DNA from 2 places in the Psychrobacillus sp. FSL K6-1415 genome. Region 2 is predicted to be linked to the other one. Evidence: a T-box and tRNA genes for the amino acid it is inferred to sense, from the RefSeq annotation. Region 2 holds a T-box; the other holds one or more tRNA genes.
The links. A T-box is a leader RNA that pairs with one kind of tRNA and senses whether it is charged. The one in region 2 lies ahead of tyrS (tyrosine--tRNA ligase), so its partner is inferred to be a tRNA-Tyr.

Region 1: it encodes a tRNA-Tyr, which carries the amino acid that the T-box ahead of tyrS (tyrosine--tRNA ligase) is inferred to sense. The anticodon was not compared.

What each region holds. Positions count from the first base shown of each region.
Region 1 is NZ_JBBOOQ010000001.1:4,038,244-4,045,665, forward strand. It holds gene cdaA (diadenylate cyclase CdaA) at 1-764, opposite strand, end outside; gene MKY60_RS19850 (zf-HC2 domain-containing protein) at 883-1,512, opposite strand; gene sigW (RNA polymerase sigma factor SigW) at 1,530-2,102, opposite strand; gene rocF (arginase) at 2,325-3,224, opposite strand; gene MKY60_RS19865 (GNAT family N-acetyltransferase) at 3,295-3,885, opposite strand; tRNA gene MKY60_RS19870 (tRNA-Ala) at 3,994-4,066, opposite strand; tRNA gene MKY60_RS19875 (tRNA-Gln) at 4,092-4,166, opposite strand; tRNA gene MKY60_RS19880 (tRNA-Tyr) at 4,173-4,256, opposite strand; tRNA gene MKY60_RS19885 (tRNA-Val) at 4,277-4,352, opposite strand; tRNA gene MKY60_RS19890 (tRNA-Thr) at 4,511-4,583, opposite strand; tRNA gene MKY60_RS19895 (tRNA-Asn) at 4,597-4,671, opposite strand; rRNA gene rrf (5S ribosomal RNA) at 5,679-5,794, opposite strand; rRNA gene MKY60_RS19905 (23S ribosomal RNA) at 5,980-7,422, opposite strand, start outside.
Region 2 is NZ_JBBOOQ010000001.1:2,795,151-2,802,572, forward strand. It holds gene MKY60_RS13225 (sensor domain-containing diguanylate cyclase) at 1-1,184, opposite strand, end outside; gene rpsD (30S ribosomal protein S4) at 1,547-2,149, shown strand; gene MKY60_RS13235 (hypothetical protein) at 2,653-2,901, opposite strand; gene MKY60_RS13240 (hypothetical protein) at 3,103-3,267, shown strand; gene tyrS (tyrosine--tRNA ligase) at 3,318-4,580, opposite strand; T-box leader at 4,628-4,823, opposite strand; gene MKY60_RS13250 (transglycosylase domain-containing protein) at 4,923-7,422, shown strand, end outside.

The sequences.
Region 1 (7,422 bases), 1.2 Mb from region 2:
CGAGTTAAATGGGACTCAAATTCTGCTATCGATAAATCTCTTCGTAAATCTCCATTGGAGGTTAAACTAATCGCACCAGTTTCTTCTGATACAACAATCGTTATAGCATCCGTCACTTCACTCAAGCCAATTGCAGCTCGATGCCTCGTACCTAGCTCTTTCGATATGAAAGGACTTTCTGATAAAGGTAAGTAAGAGGCTGCTGAAGCAATGGTATCTTTTTTTATAATAACGGCTCCGTCATGTAGTGGAGTGTTCGGTATGAATATATTAATAAGAAGCTCTGATGTAATATAGGAGTTTAACGGGATCCCCGTTTCTATATAATCTGTCAAACCAGTTTCTCTCTCTATGGAGATGAGTGCTCCGATTCGTCTTTTTGCCATATAACTAATCGATTTCGTCATCGCAGTAATAAGGCGACCTTGCTCTTCTTCCAATTGCATTGTGCTTCTAGAGAATAACTTACCTCTACCAATCTGCTCAAGTGCTCTTCTTATTTCTGGCTGGAATATAATAATGATTGCTAAAAATCCAAACTCAATTACTCGATCCAACAGCCAATCAAGTGTATTTAAGCCAAAAAAGTCCGTCACAACACGTGCAATGACAATGACAAAGATTCCTTTTAATAATTGAACTGCTTTAGTTCCTTTTATCAAGGTAATAACTTTGTAAATAACAAACCATACAAATAAGACATCCAAAATATTTACAATAACGTTTACTGGCATTAGGTCTGTAAATTGCTCCATAAACGACATGTGGCATCCCCCACTTTTCATCACTTATCCATTCTAGATAAGTATAACATAATTACGAAAATCCCTCGCTTTTGGAATCAAAAAAGTCTACCCAAAATATATATGGATAGACTTACTGTTATTTAGTCTCATCTTTTTCAAAGAATGAAACGACTTCCTTTGCACCATCTTTGATTTTGTACCATAGCCAGTCAAAGGCTTCATTGATTTCCTCACTAGTGCCAGTAATATTTGCGGTTGAAGCCATATATGCAGTACCATTAATAATGGTTAGGTTTCCATCTAATTCTCCATCAATCTGAACATCCCCGTTTCGAACAACCAAATCACCTTTAACGACTTGTCCTTCAGGTATAATAACCGTTTCTCCTTCTACTAGAACGTTTTCTTGTTTTGTAAAGGAGAACTGCTGTTCATCATTAAAATTCGTAAAAAGTGCACTACTCATCAATAATAAGAACATTGCAGCAGCTGTAAGTACTGGATGACGTCGCAACCATTTACTTACTCCTTCGTGGGATTTTTCTTTCGGTAACCTAGCTATAACAGAATGATTGAAATCATTTGGCGCTTCTATATGAGCAGCCCCTTTGACGAAAGCAACAACATCACTTAACTCATGCATATGTGCCTGACAGGCTTCGCATGATTGCAAATGAGATTTAAGTTCCAGCTCATGTTCACGGCTGATTTCACCATCTAAATATTCGTGCATAAAGTGAACAATTCGTTCTGGACATGCATTCATCTTGATTCCCTCCTATTTTAGATATGAGGCTGTCTGCTTAGCTGTTTTCTAAGCGCTTCTCGTCCTCTATGAATTCTTGTTTTAACTGTTCCAAGTGGCAGATCTAATATCTCACTTATTTCTTGCAGAGATAATTCTTCCATATATTTTAATACGATAGCGGATCTATACTTATCAGGAAGTCTACTAATTTCATACTGTATTCGGTCCTGTAGTTCCAGCTTCATGAGTTCTTCTTCAGGAAGTTCATCAGACGTTGCTATTTGTGAGTACATATCAAGACCTTCTGTACCTCTTACTTCAGCGTCCAAATAGTAGTCCGGCTTCTTTTTCCGAATACGATCAATACATAAGTTTGTCGCAATTCTATACAGCCAAGTTGAAAATTTTCTTTTTTGATCAAACGTATGAATATTAATAAAAGCACGGACAAATGCCTCTTGAGCTATATCCTCTGCCTCGTGACGGTTACCAAGCATCCTATAACATACTTGATATAACCTATGCTGATACAGGTCGACAATCTCCGCGAATGCGTCTTTATCGCCTTTTAATATCTGTTTTATTCGTTTGTTCACTAACGCATCCATCGTGTATTTCGCCCCCGCTCCATGCGGCTGTCTTACCTATACGTATGAAGGTATCAACAGGTTTCATTTTTTTTGTATATCTTAATATTATCAAACATTTCCATCTTTGTGTGGATTTTCAAAAAGAAAAAAGCAGACTGGATGTCCGCTTTTTCTTATCAAAGATATACCTTACTTGTTTTAACTTTCTATTTTGAGCACTATTAATTACAAAAAAAATTTTTAGACAAGACTTTCCCCTAATAGTGAACCCATTAATCCAACCGCTACATCAGCCGTTTTATTTTTTTCATCGAGAATTGGATTTACTTCTACGAATTCAGCTGAAGTAACCATCTCTGAAGCATATAGCATTTCCATCGCTAAATGACTTTCTCTGTATGTAATACCTCCAGCTACTGGAGTTCCTACCCCAGGTGTATATAAAGGATCTAAACCATCTAAATCGAGTGAAAGGTGAACCCCATCAACTTTACGATCCTTGAAATACTGAATTGTTTGAGTCATTACTTCCGACATTCCAAGCTTGTCAATTTCATGCATAGAGAATACTTTAATCCCTTTTTCTTTAATAAGATCTCGTTCTCCCGGATCAACCGAACGAGCACCAATAATCACGACATTCTCTGGTTTAATCTTCGGAGCAAAATCTCGAATATTCACAAGCGCTTCATGACCTAAGCCAATACTTACAGCAAGTGGCATCCCATGGATATTTCCAGAAGGCGATGTTTCAGCTGTATTTAAATCGGCATGAGCATCATACCAAATGACTCCTAGGTTGTCATAACGATCTGCTAACCCTGCAAGTGTTCCTATAGCAATACTATGATCACCACCAAGTACTATCGGAAAATTACCTTCTCCAATAATATCATGAACTCTATTAGCAAGTATTGTATTCGCTGCAACTACTTCTTCTAGATTACGTAATTTCGTGTTTTGAGATGTCTCTCTTCTTCCAATCGCAATATCCCCAACATCATCTACGGAGTGCCCAAGCTCTTGAAGTCTTTCTACTACACCCGCATATCGTATTGCACTTGGTCCCATATCGACGCCTCGTCTATTTTGACCCAGGTCCATTGGAACCCCTATAATTGAAATGTTTAATTTACTCATTATTTTATACCCCCTTAAGTTGTTACTCCCATTGTAAATGCTAAAGGGTGTTTGGCTCAACCAAGCATAATTACGAATATTTATTCATTAATTGAACAAGCTTGTATTTCACTTCCGACCATTCACTTTCAATAATAGAGTATACAACCGCATTTCGAACAGACCCGTTAGATCGTATTCGTTCATTACGCAGTATACCCTCTTTTACGCCGCCAATTCGTTCGATTGCCCGTTGAGAGGATAGATTTAATTCATCTGTTTTAAACTGAACTCGAATCATACCCATTTGCTCAAAGCAATACTTTAACAACATATACTTGCAGGTTGTATTTACATGTGTACGCTGATATTGTTTTCCATAGAAAGTAGAACCTATCTCGCAACTATTATTCGACTGATCCATCGCATAAATACGAGTGGTCCCCATAATTTCTTTTGTGTTTGTATTTTCAACTACAAATGCCAAAGCAGTGCTATCCACATTCATTTGATGAATACCAGCATACAACCACTTTTCTAGCTGTTCTTTGCTTTCAATCCTATTTAACATAAATTCAAATATCCCTGGTTCATAAAGTTCCCACAATAGTTCACAATCTGAAACTAGAAGCGGGCGTAAAGTCACATCCCCATAGATTAATGTCTCAGTCAAATCGTACACCTCACTTTTTTATTTCATCATAAAGGAAACTACTCTATTTTGAAAAGCATTTTTTATACAAAAAAACTCTTTCAACTTTTGATTGAAAGAGTTTAACTATACTATTTATGGAGCCTAGCGGGATCGAACCGCTGACCTCCTGCGTGCAAGGCAGGCGCTCTCCCAGCTGAGCTAAGGCCCCATGCTATTTGAAATTTAAAAACGATTGGCTGGGGTACCTGGATTCGAACCAGGGCATGATGGAATCAAAATCCATTGCCTTACCGCTTGGCTATACCCCAATAAACTGGTGGAGGGGGGCGGATTCGAACCGCCGAACCCTAAGGAGCGGATTTACAGTCCGCCGCGTTTAGCCACTTCGCTACCCCTCCAAAGCTACGTATAAATATAATGGTGGAGGATGACGGGCTCGAACCGCCGACCCTCTGCTTGTAAGGCAGATGCTCTCCCAGCTGAGCTAATCCTCCTGGGTTTTATGAATGCTGGTACAGTATAGCTTTCCATCTCGAACTACTATTATTCATTCAAGTGAAACTATTCCTCATTTATGTAAAAACCAGACAAGAACTATAATATCATATATCTGACATTAAGACAAGTTTTTTCCTTAAATAATTTGTAGTGAAGCTTCCAACCGGATTTGAACCGGTGACCTCTTCCTTACCATGGAAGCACTCTACCTACTGAGCTATGGAAGCAAAGACAAAAAAATGGCTCCGAAGGTAGGACTCGAACCTACGACCGATCGATTAACAGTCGATTGCTCTACCACTGAGCTACTTCGGAACGTATACCTATTTAAAGTACAAATATAATTATAGCAACTCTTCTTAAAAATTCAAGTCTGTATTTGAAGAATTGAAAAAAAGTATTCTTTTTAATTTTGTACTCTTTCTTATGTATGTAAGCACTCTACTAATGTGATGAGAAATAAGTGCCTTGGTGAGCAGTTTAGGGATTAACAACGATCTTATCATAGCGTAATTATGATAAATACTCTATATAAAACCTATGAGTCGGCAGATTTCTTCGTCAGCCGCATTCGTTCAATTCTCGCGTATGTTATACGCTCCGAGTCTCTCTCGTTTGCTTCCTCGAACTCTTTGCCCCTCTACTTTCTCGCATACTTTTTTATAGAGAAAGACTGCCTACGGCTTATTTATTTATACAAAAAAAGCCGCTACCAATTTCTCGGTAACGACTTTTTCTTGGTGCCCAGCGACGTCCTACTCTCACAGGGGGAGACCCCCAACTACCATCGGCGCAAGAGCTTAACTTCCGTGTTCGGGCTGCGAAAGCAGATGGTCGGCAGATTTCTTCGTCAGCCGCTCTCGTTCAATTCTCGCGTATGTTATACGCTCCGAGTCTCTCTCGTTTGCTTCCTCGAACTCTTTGCCCCTCTACTTTCTCGCATACTTTTTTATAGAGAAAGACTGCCTACGGCTTATTTATTTATACAAAAAAAGCCGCTACCAATTTCTCGGTAACGACTTTTTCTTGGTGCCCAGCGACGTCCTACTCTCACAGGGGGAGACCCCCAACTACCATCGGCGCAAGAGCTTTACTTCCGTGTCCGGGGCTGCGAAAGCAGATGGTCAGCAGATTTCTTCGTCAGCCGCTCTCGTTCAATTCTCGCGTATGTTATACGCTCCGAGTCTCTCTCGTTTGCTTCCTTGAACTCTTTGCCCCTCTACTTTCTCGCATGCTTCTTTATAGAGAAAGACTGCCTACGGCTTATTTATTTTTACAAAAAAAGCCGCTACCAATTTCTCGGTAACGACTTTTTCTTTGGTGCCCAGCGACGTCCTACTCTCACAGGGGGAGACCCCCAACTACCATCGGCGCTGAAGAGCTTAACTTCCGTGTTCGGTATGGGAACGGGTGTGACCTCTTCGCCATCATCACTAGACTCATTCGGCTTTCAATATACGGCGCATTGCGTTGTCAACTTCATTCGATCTGTCAGTCACGTACGTTAGTACGTTCCTTCTTTCTCTCAATTGTTTCCTCGAATTACTCGTGTCTTGAAACCCTCATATATAGAGTGTTTGTTCACTCAAAACTGGATAAACGACATTGTTACGTTAAACAAATTTGGTTAAGTCCTCGATCGATTAGTATTCGTCAGCTGCACGTGTCGCCACGCTTCCACCCCGAACCTATCTACCTCATCGTCTTTGAGGGATCTTACTTACTTGCGTAATGGGAAATCTCATCTTGAGGGGGGCTTCGTGCTTAGATGCTTTCAGCACTTATCCCGTCCACACATAGCTACCCAGCGATGCTCTTGGCAGAACAACTGGTACACCAGCGGTGTGTCCATCCCGGTCCTCTCGTACTAAGGACAGCTCCTCTCAAATTTCCTACGCCCACGACGGATAGGGACCGAACTGTCTCACGACGTTCTGAACCCAGCTCGCGTACCGCTTTAATGGGCGAACAGCCCAACCCTTGGGACCGACTACAGCCCCAGGATGCGATGAGCCGACATCGAGGTGCCAAACCTCCCCGTCGATGTGGACTCTTGGGGGAGATAAGCCTGTTATCCCCGGGGTAGCTTTTATCCGTTGAGCGATGGCCCTTCCATGCGGAACCACCGGATCACTAAGCCCGTCTTTCGACCCTGCTCGACTTGTAGGTCTCGCAGTCAAGCTCCCTTCTGCCTTTACACTCTTCGAATGATTTCCAACCATTCTGAGGGAACCTTTGGGCGCCTCCGTTACACTTTAGGAGGCGACCGCCCCAGTCAAACTACCCGCCTGACACTGTCTCCTACCCGGGTTACGGGTATGGGTTAGAATTTCAATACAACCAGGGCAGTATCCCACCGACGCCTCCTCCGAAGCTGGCGCTCCGGGCTCTAAGGCTCCTGCCTATCCTGTACAAGTTGCACCAAAATTCAATATCAAGCTATAGTAAAGCTCCACGGGGTCTTTCCGTCCTGTCGCGGGTAACCTGCATCTTCACAGGTACTATAATTTCACCGAGTCTCTCGTTGAGACAGTGCCCAGATCGTTACGCCTTTCGTGCGGGTCGGAACTTACCCGACAAGGAATTTCGCTACCTTAGGACCGTTATAGTTACGGCCGCCGTTTACTGGGGCTTCAATTCGCACCTTCGCTTGCGCTAAGCACTCCTCTTAACCTTCCAGCACCGGGCAGGCGTCAGCCCCTATACTTCACCTTACGGTTTTGCAGAGACCTGTGTTTTTGCTAAACAGTCGCCTGGGCCTATTCACTGCGGCTCTTCTAGGCTATGCACCCAAAAGAGCACCCCTTCTCCCGAAGTTACGGGGTCATTTTGCCGAGTTCCTTAACGAGAGTTCTCTCGCTCACCTTAGGATTCTCTCCTCGACTACCTGTGTCGGTTTGCGGTACGGGCACCTATCACCTCGCTAGAGGCTTTTCTTGGCAGTGTGAAATCAGGAACTCCGGACATACGTCCTCGCCATCACAGCTCAATGTTATAGAATGCGGATTTGCCTACATTCACACCTTACTGCTTGGACATGCATAACCAACAGCATGCTTACCCTAT
Region 2 (7,422 bases):
CGATTGAAATCTGCAATAAATATAGAATCCTTCTGTTTCTTAAAATGATTAGTGACATATTGAATATATAACTGCCCATCAATCGTATGAAATAAATCAGTACTTACTGAAGAAATCTTAAATTCATCATTTTCTATAAATACAAAGGCAACGTGCTCGGGATGGAAAAATTTAATTAATTGGTCTCGTAAGAAAACAAGCATCTCTTCCAAGGATAAATTCATATTTAACTTATGCGACGTTTCATTTATTAATTGTAAATCGGAAACCAATCGATGGGATTGGATATATAATTTAGCATTTTCCAAGGCATTACCCGCTGCTTCAGCAAGCAAAATGGCAAAATCTTTTTGTCTGATTGAAAATAAGTAATCTAACGGGGCAGAAATTTGTAAAATACCATAGATTCCTTGTTTTCCTACAATAGGAATATTTAGTAATCGAACACCTAAGTCCTGTGCTAATTCTGTCGTTATTTCACCTGATACATATGCTTCAACTGTAGTATTTCTTTCTGTTGTATAATCGAATAACTTATAAGGAACAGACGTTTTACGCTCCTGATCATTTGATAGGATAAGTATTGACTCGAATTTAGGAAAAGCTAATTGAATGGAGTGTAATGTTCCTTCTAAAATTTGACCGATATCTAATGTTGAATTAAACATTTTCGTTACATTAAACAAATTTCGATACTGGTTCTCCTGTTGTGTTAAGAATACTGACTTTTTAATCGTTTTAACTAATTTAGTAATCGTTTCTATGAATTCATCTAATTGAGGTGTTTGTGAAAATTCTTTCCATTTTTCCGTGGTTTCCATTATGATTAATCCTAATGGTTGCTGTCGCTCCACATCTCTTAATAATAATGCTACGTCATTATCGGAGGAATGTTTTATTTGTAGTGTGTGCACATCGATAAAATCTTTATCATAGAAAAACGTTTCAATCTCTGCCCATTTTATAGCATTGAGCTTTTTCGAAAATGAATGATTCCATGAAAGTTCCAAAAACGTCTCGGCGTCATATATAAAGTATTTTGCTTTTTGTATACCAAAAAAATTAAATAAAATTTCTTGTAAATCTTCGAACCATTTAATACTAGATTGGTGTGTAAAAACACTTTCATTCCAAATATCTAGAATACCACTTTTTAGATGGATAATCTTATCTTTACTTTCCATTACTTCACCTCTCAGCTTTCCAAGAGCAACTATGATACTTTTTTCACAGTTCCGAATAATTCAATATAACTATATTTTATCTTATTTATCCATTCTATGTCTATTATATTTTTGTTGCTATTTTGGTTTAGATTATCGTTTGACTTTTACTATATATAGAGATACAATGGACTTTGTGTAAAATAAATGCAGCAGTTGTATGGCCTAGATTGCTCATTTTGTTCCTCTATTCTATAGATGGTGTATCCCGTAACCCTCGGCTGCTAGGGCGATGATACATGAAAACAAAATGTCTGCTAGTCTGAATACATCTGGTCTTATTTTACAACAAAAATAAAACCAACATAGAGGAGGAGACATACATGTCTCGTTATACAGGTCCATCATGGAAATTATCACGTCGTCTTGGTATTTCACTAAGCGGTACTGGTAAAGAATTAGAAAAACGCCCTTACGCACCAGGACAACACGGTCCTAACCAACGTAAAAAATTAACTGAGTACGGTCTTCAATTACAAGAAAAACAAAAACTTCGTCACACTTATGGTGTAAACGAACGTCAATTCCGTACATTATTTGATAAAGCTGGTAAAATGCAAGGTAAACATGGTGAAAACTTCATGATCCTTCTTGAAACTCGCCTTGATAACATTGTATACCGTTTAGGTCTTGCTCGTACACGTCGTGGAGCACGTCAATTAGTAAACCACGGTCACGTTATGGTTGATGGTAAACGCGTTGATATTCCTTCATACCGTCTAAAAGCAGGTCAAGAAATTTCTCTTCGTGAAAAATCTCAAAACCTAGACGTTGTAAACGAATCTATCGAAGTTAATAACTTCGTACCAGAATACTTATCTTTTAACGCTGACAACAAAGTAGGTACTTTCGTTCGTAATCCAGAACGTGGAGAACTATCTGCTGAAATCAATGAAGCTCTAATCGTTGAGTTCTACTCTCGTTAATATTATTGCTTTATTAAAAGCCTTCGAAAACTTGGTAACACAAGTTTTCGGGGCTTTTTTTTAAACTGGAGACCTTTAAACATTTACGTTAATAGCTAATTTCGTATTAACAGGATGATATTCAAGATAGTCAATATAAAACTTCATTAAGCCCCTAATAAATCTGAATATACACATCTGGCCATGTCGAAATTAATGAACCTATTTTGCCTATTGCCTTTTAATCACCTAAATTGTATAGCAATTTTATCAATAGCCCTTTAGTATTATCTGTCATTTCATTAAAATTATTTACCAGTTTTCCAATTACATGCTTTTACCTTAACTAATATTTTCAAATCCAAGATCTCATTTGACACAATAACGTTAGTTTGTTTATAACAATAGAAAAACAGCTTTAAATTGTTTTAGAGGTTATTCTCTCTTTACAACTTAAGGCTGCTATGGTCGACTTACTATTACCCCAAATATTTGCGCTTCCACAACTGAATTTATTTTAATACTTAACTTTTTTTCATATTCTCTATTAAGTCTAATAATCTTTGTTTTGTATTATCTGCTTCTTCTTCTAGCATCTTAAAATTGTAACCTGATTTATCTTGGTTGACTTCTACCTCTAATAAATCTCCCTCTTTAGCATCTACCGTAAATTTATCTTTTAAGATGACTAGTTTATTTGCTTTATTGTCCTTTTCAAATAGAACAACAAAAAAATCATCAAAATGATGTAATATATACCTCTTTGCACTCACTGCGAACGTCCCCTCAATCCAATAATAAAAAATTATGTTTTAAAAGCAAACATATTTGTCCTTATTATTATTTTATACTATTTTAAGTTCTTTTTTAACTAGTAATGATTTCTTTTTTCATCTTCTTACTAAATTTGTGACTATTTAAACAAAACTGGTCAATACTAACGAGGAACTTTTAAGAAATAGGAGGGTCTTTGTATGAAAAAAGTTAAATCGTTTAGTTCACCCAATAAGAAGAAAAAAGATAATGTTACAGGCGAAAATTATCTGGAATATCAAAAATTAAATGAGCATGAAAAGAAACAGCTTCAAGTAAAAGATGGCCAGAATAATCACCACATAGATGAGCGTGGCGGTTTTTAATCAGTTTAAAAAGCTACTCCCCTTTAGAGTATTGGGAAGTAGCTTTTATCTTATACAAACTTAATCATTTTATAGTTTTTCTTACCTCTGCGCATAATCATAAACTCATCTTCTAATCGATCTTCTCCACCTACTACGTATGCAACATCTGTGATTTTTTCTCCATTAATAGAAATAGCACCATTGGTTACATCTTCTCGTGCCTGACGTTTAGATGGGGAGACTGCGGCCTCCACTATGAAGTCTACAATAGATTTGTCCTCTTTAGACATCTCAACTGAAGGTACATCTTTAAAAGCATCTTTCATTTCTTCTGCAGTCAAAGCCTTCAAATCACCGCTAAATAATGCCTGGGAAATTCGAATGGCTTGGTCCAATGCATCTTGTCCATGGATTAAGCGAGTCATTTCTTCAGCTAGCGTTATTTGTGCTTTTCTTAAGTGCGGCTCATTTTCAACCGTTACTTCTAAGGCCTCAATTTCTACACGCTCTAAGAAAGTAAAGATTTTCAAATATTTAATAACATCTGAATCTGCTGTATTAATCCAGAACTGATAAAATTCGTATGGAGATGTCTTTTTGGCATCTAACCATATCGAACCTGATGCAGATTTGCCAAACTTTGTTCCATCAGCTTTTGTTACTAAAGGAATAGTAATACCATAGGCCTTCGTATTATCATCATGTGTTTTACGAATCACCTCTAAACCAGTAGTAATATTCCCCCATTGGTCGGATCCACCCACTTGAACTCGACATCCAAAATGGTCATATAAATGATTAAAATCAATCCCCTGAATAAGCGTATATGCAAATTCCGTAAAAGACAGTCCTGTATCTAAGCGAGAAGCAATAGAATCTTTTCCAAGCATATAATTGATGTTAATTAATTTTCCAAAGTCTCTTAGAAATTCAATTACATTCATGGAGCCAATCCAATCACGGTTATTTACCATTTGTGCACCGTTTTCGGATTGAAAATCAAAAATTTGCTCCATTTGTTTTTTTATCCCCTGGACATTCAAATCAATCTGCTCTGTCGTTTGTAATTGACGCTCTTCTGAACGACCGGAAGGATCTCCAATCATCCCTGTTGCTCCACCAACTAAAAGAATTGGTTTATGTCCGTGCATTTGGAACCGTCTTAACGTTAATAATGGTACGATATGGCCAATATGCATACTGTCAGCAGTCGGATCCACCCCACAGTACAATGAGATTTTCTCCTTATTTAGAAGCTGTTCCATACCTTCCGCATCTGTTTGCTGATATAAAAGACCTCTCCAAGCTAAATCATCTAATAAGTTCACCATATAATCTCCTCCTTAAAATAAAAAAGTCCCTACATGATATATAATCATGCAGGGACGCTTAATCGTTAGCGCGGTACCACCCAGCTTGAAGGAATTACTCCCTCCGCCTCAATCACCGTATCGTTGTGAGTACGTTTAACTCCAAGCCTGTAATTCGTTTTTATACACTGACTAGCTCTCACCAACCGCTAGCTCTCTTCACAGTATGCATAAATACTACTTCGGACTTTTCTTCGTTAAAATATATACCTATTTTACCTAATTTACATTGGATGTCAATAACTATGTCTAACAATATGTGCGTATGGTATAATAATTCAAGATTTAGGGGGCGAGAACTGAATGAAGAAATGGCTAGAAAAAATACAGAATTATAAAGATAAATTTGATGTATGGGAATCTACGAAATGGGCTAAGGGATTAAGAATATCTTCCGGTGTTTTATGGAATCTATGTTTACTTCTCATGGTCGGAATCCTGACAATGGGTGTATTCGGCGTATCCGTCGGCGCTGGATATTTCGCATCATTAGTAAAAGAAGAACCTCTTCGTGATAAGGAAGAAATGCGAAGTGCTGTATTTAATTATGATGAGACTTCAGAAGTCTATTTTGACGGGGATGTATATTTAGGTAAATTACGTACTGATTTGGAACGAACAGAAACAAAGTTATCAGAGGTATCTCCTCATGTAATTGATGCAGTACTTGCTACTGAGGATGAGTATTTTGAAGTGCATAATGGCATTGTACCAAAAGCAATATTCCGCGGATTACTTCAAGATGTATCTAACTCAGATACACAAACTGGTGGATCAACACTAACCCAACAATTGATCAAAAATCAAATTTTAACAAACGAAGTTTCTTACGAACGTAAAGCTAAAGAGATTCTATTAGCTATGCGTTTAGAACACTTTATGAACAAAGATGAAATACTAGAATCATATTTAAATATTATCCCTTATGGACGGAACTCTAATGGGAGAAACATTGCAGGGATAGAAACAGCGGCAAATGGAATATTCAATTTAAAAGCAAAAGATCTTACTTTACCCCAAGCGGCCTACATAGCGGGTATTCCACAAGCTCCATTTGCATATACACCATTTCGACAAGGCGGCGAACTAAAAGAAGGAGAAGCCCTACAACTTGGTATTGAACGAATGAAGACTGTGTTATTCCGTATGAATGAAACTGGTTATATTACAGATGAAGAATACAATAATGCGGTAAGCTATGATATTACAAAAGATTTTAGACAGCCAGAAATTGTTGCAGAGGATAAATACCCTTGGTTGACATACGAAATTGAAAATAGGGTTAAAGATATATTAAGGGATAAGTTTGCTGAGGCAGACTCAATTGATCCTGCTAGATTAGATAAAGAGAAAAAACTATATGAAAAATACGATATTTTAGCACAACGTTCTATTAGCACAGATGGTTATCGCATTCACACCACTATTAATAAAGACATGTATGAGGCTATGTTAAAAGTTAGAGATGAATTCGAGTTTTATGGACATACTTTCCAAAAAGAAGTGAAAGATCCAGATTCCGGTGAGACCATTGTAAAAGACTTTCCTGTTCAAGTTGGCGGGATGTTAATAGAAAATGGAACAGGGAAGATTCTTTCCTTCTTAGGAGGAAGAGATCATAAACTTGATAAAGTAAACTACTCTACACAAGGAATCAGACCAATTGGTTCTACGATTAAACCCTTATTAGTATATGCTCCAGCAATAGAATATGGGGTAATAGGTGCAGGTAGTCCAGTAGTAGACGTGAAGTTGGACAATTTAAGTAGCACCACTTGGGCAAAATCACCATCTAACTATACAACTACACAGGAGCTAGGTATTATTTCTGCTAGGGATGCTTTGACAACATCCCAAAACTTATCAACTATTCGTTTATACGATTTAATAATGGATCGTAAACCTACTGAATTTTTAACAAAAATGGGCTTTGAGAGTATTGAAGAAACAGAGTATGCCAATCATGCCCTTTCTATTGGTGGAATGACAAAAGGTGCAACACTCGAAGAAAATACAAATGCCTTTGGTACGTTTGGAAACAATGGTCAATTTATCGATGCATATATGATTGAAAAAATAGAAGATGTAGACGGCAATGTAATTTATCAGCATGAGGTGGAAGCTGTACCCGTGTTTAGTAGCGCTACTTCATATATTATTACCGATATGTTAAGAGATGTACTGTCCGAGGGGACTGCAAAATTAGCAAACTCTAGATTGAAATTTCAATCTGATTTTGGAGCAAAAACGGGTACAACACAAAATCATAATGATTCATGGCTAGTAGGCTATAACCCAAATATTTCTTTAGGAGTTTGGTTAGGTTATGGAGATGATACACAGACATTATATTATATGAATAATCGCTACAATCACCCTAGTGTACGCATCAATATGTTCTGGTCTAATATGATGAATGCTATGTATGATGTGAATCCTGAATTAGTAGATGCCTCTACTAACTTTACGGCACCGGAGGGAGTCGTTACTAGATCATTCTGTGGAATTTCGGGATTAGCGGTCTCAGATGCATGTTCTCAAGCAGGTTTAGTAAAGTCTGATTTATTTAACGCGGCTGTCTTATTACCAACTGCAAAAGATGATAGTTTAATCTCTTCATCCTACGTTGAGATTAACGGAAACAGATATCGTGCGCTCGATAACACACCAAGCGAATTTGTTGTAAGTGGTGGCTACGGAGTAAACGAAGACTTTATCAAGCGTATGCTTGGCAAATTTGGAGGCAACGCTTCTAAGTTATTCCCTACAAAATCGGCCTTTGGAGGTAATGTTGTTTCGGAGG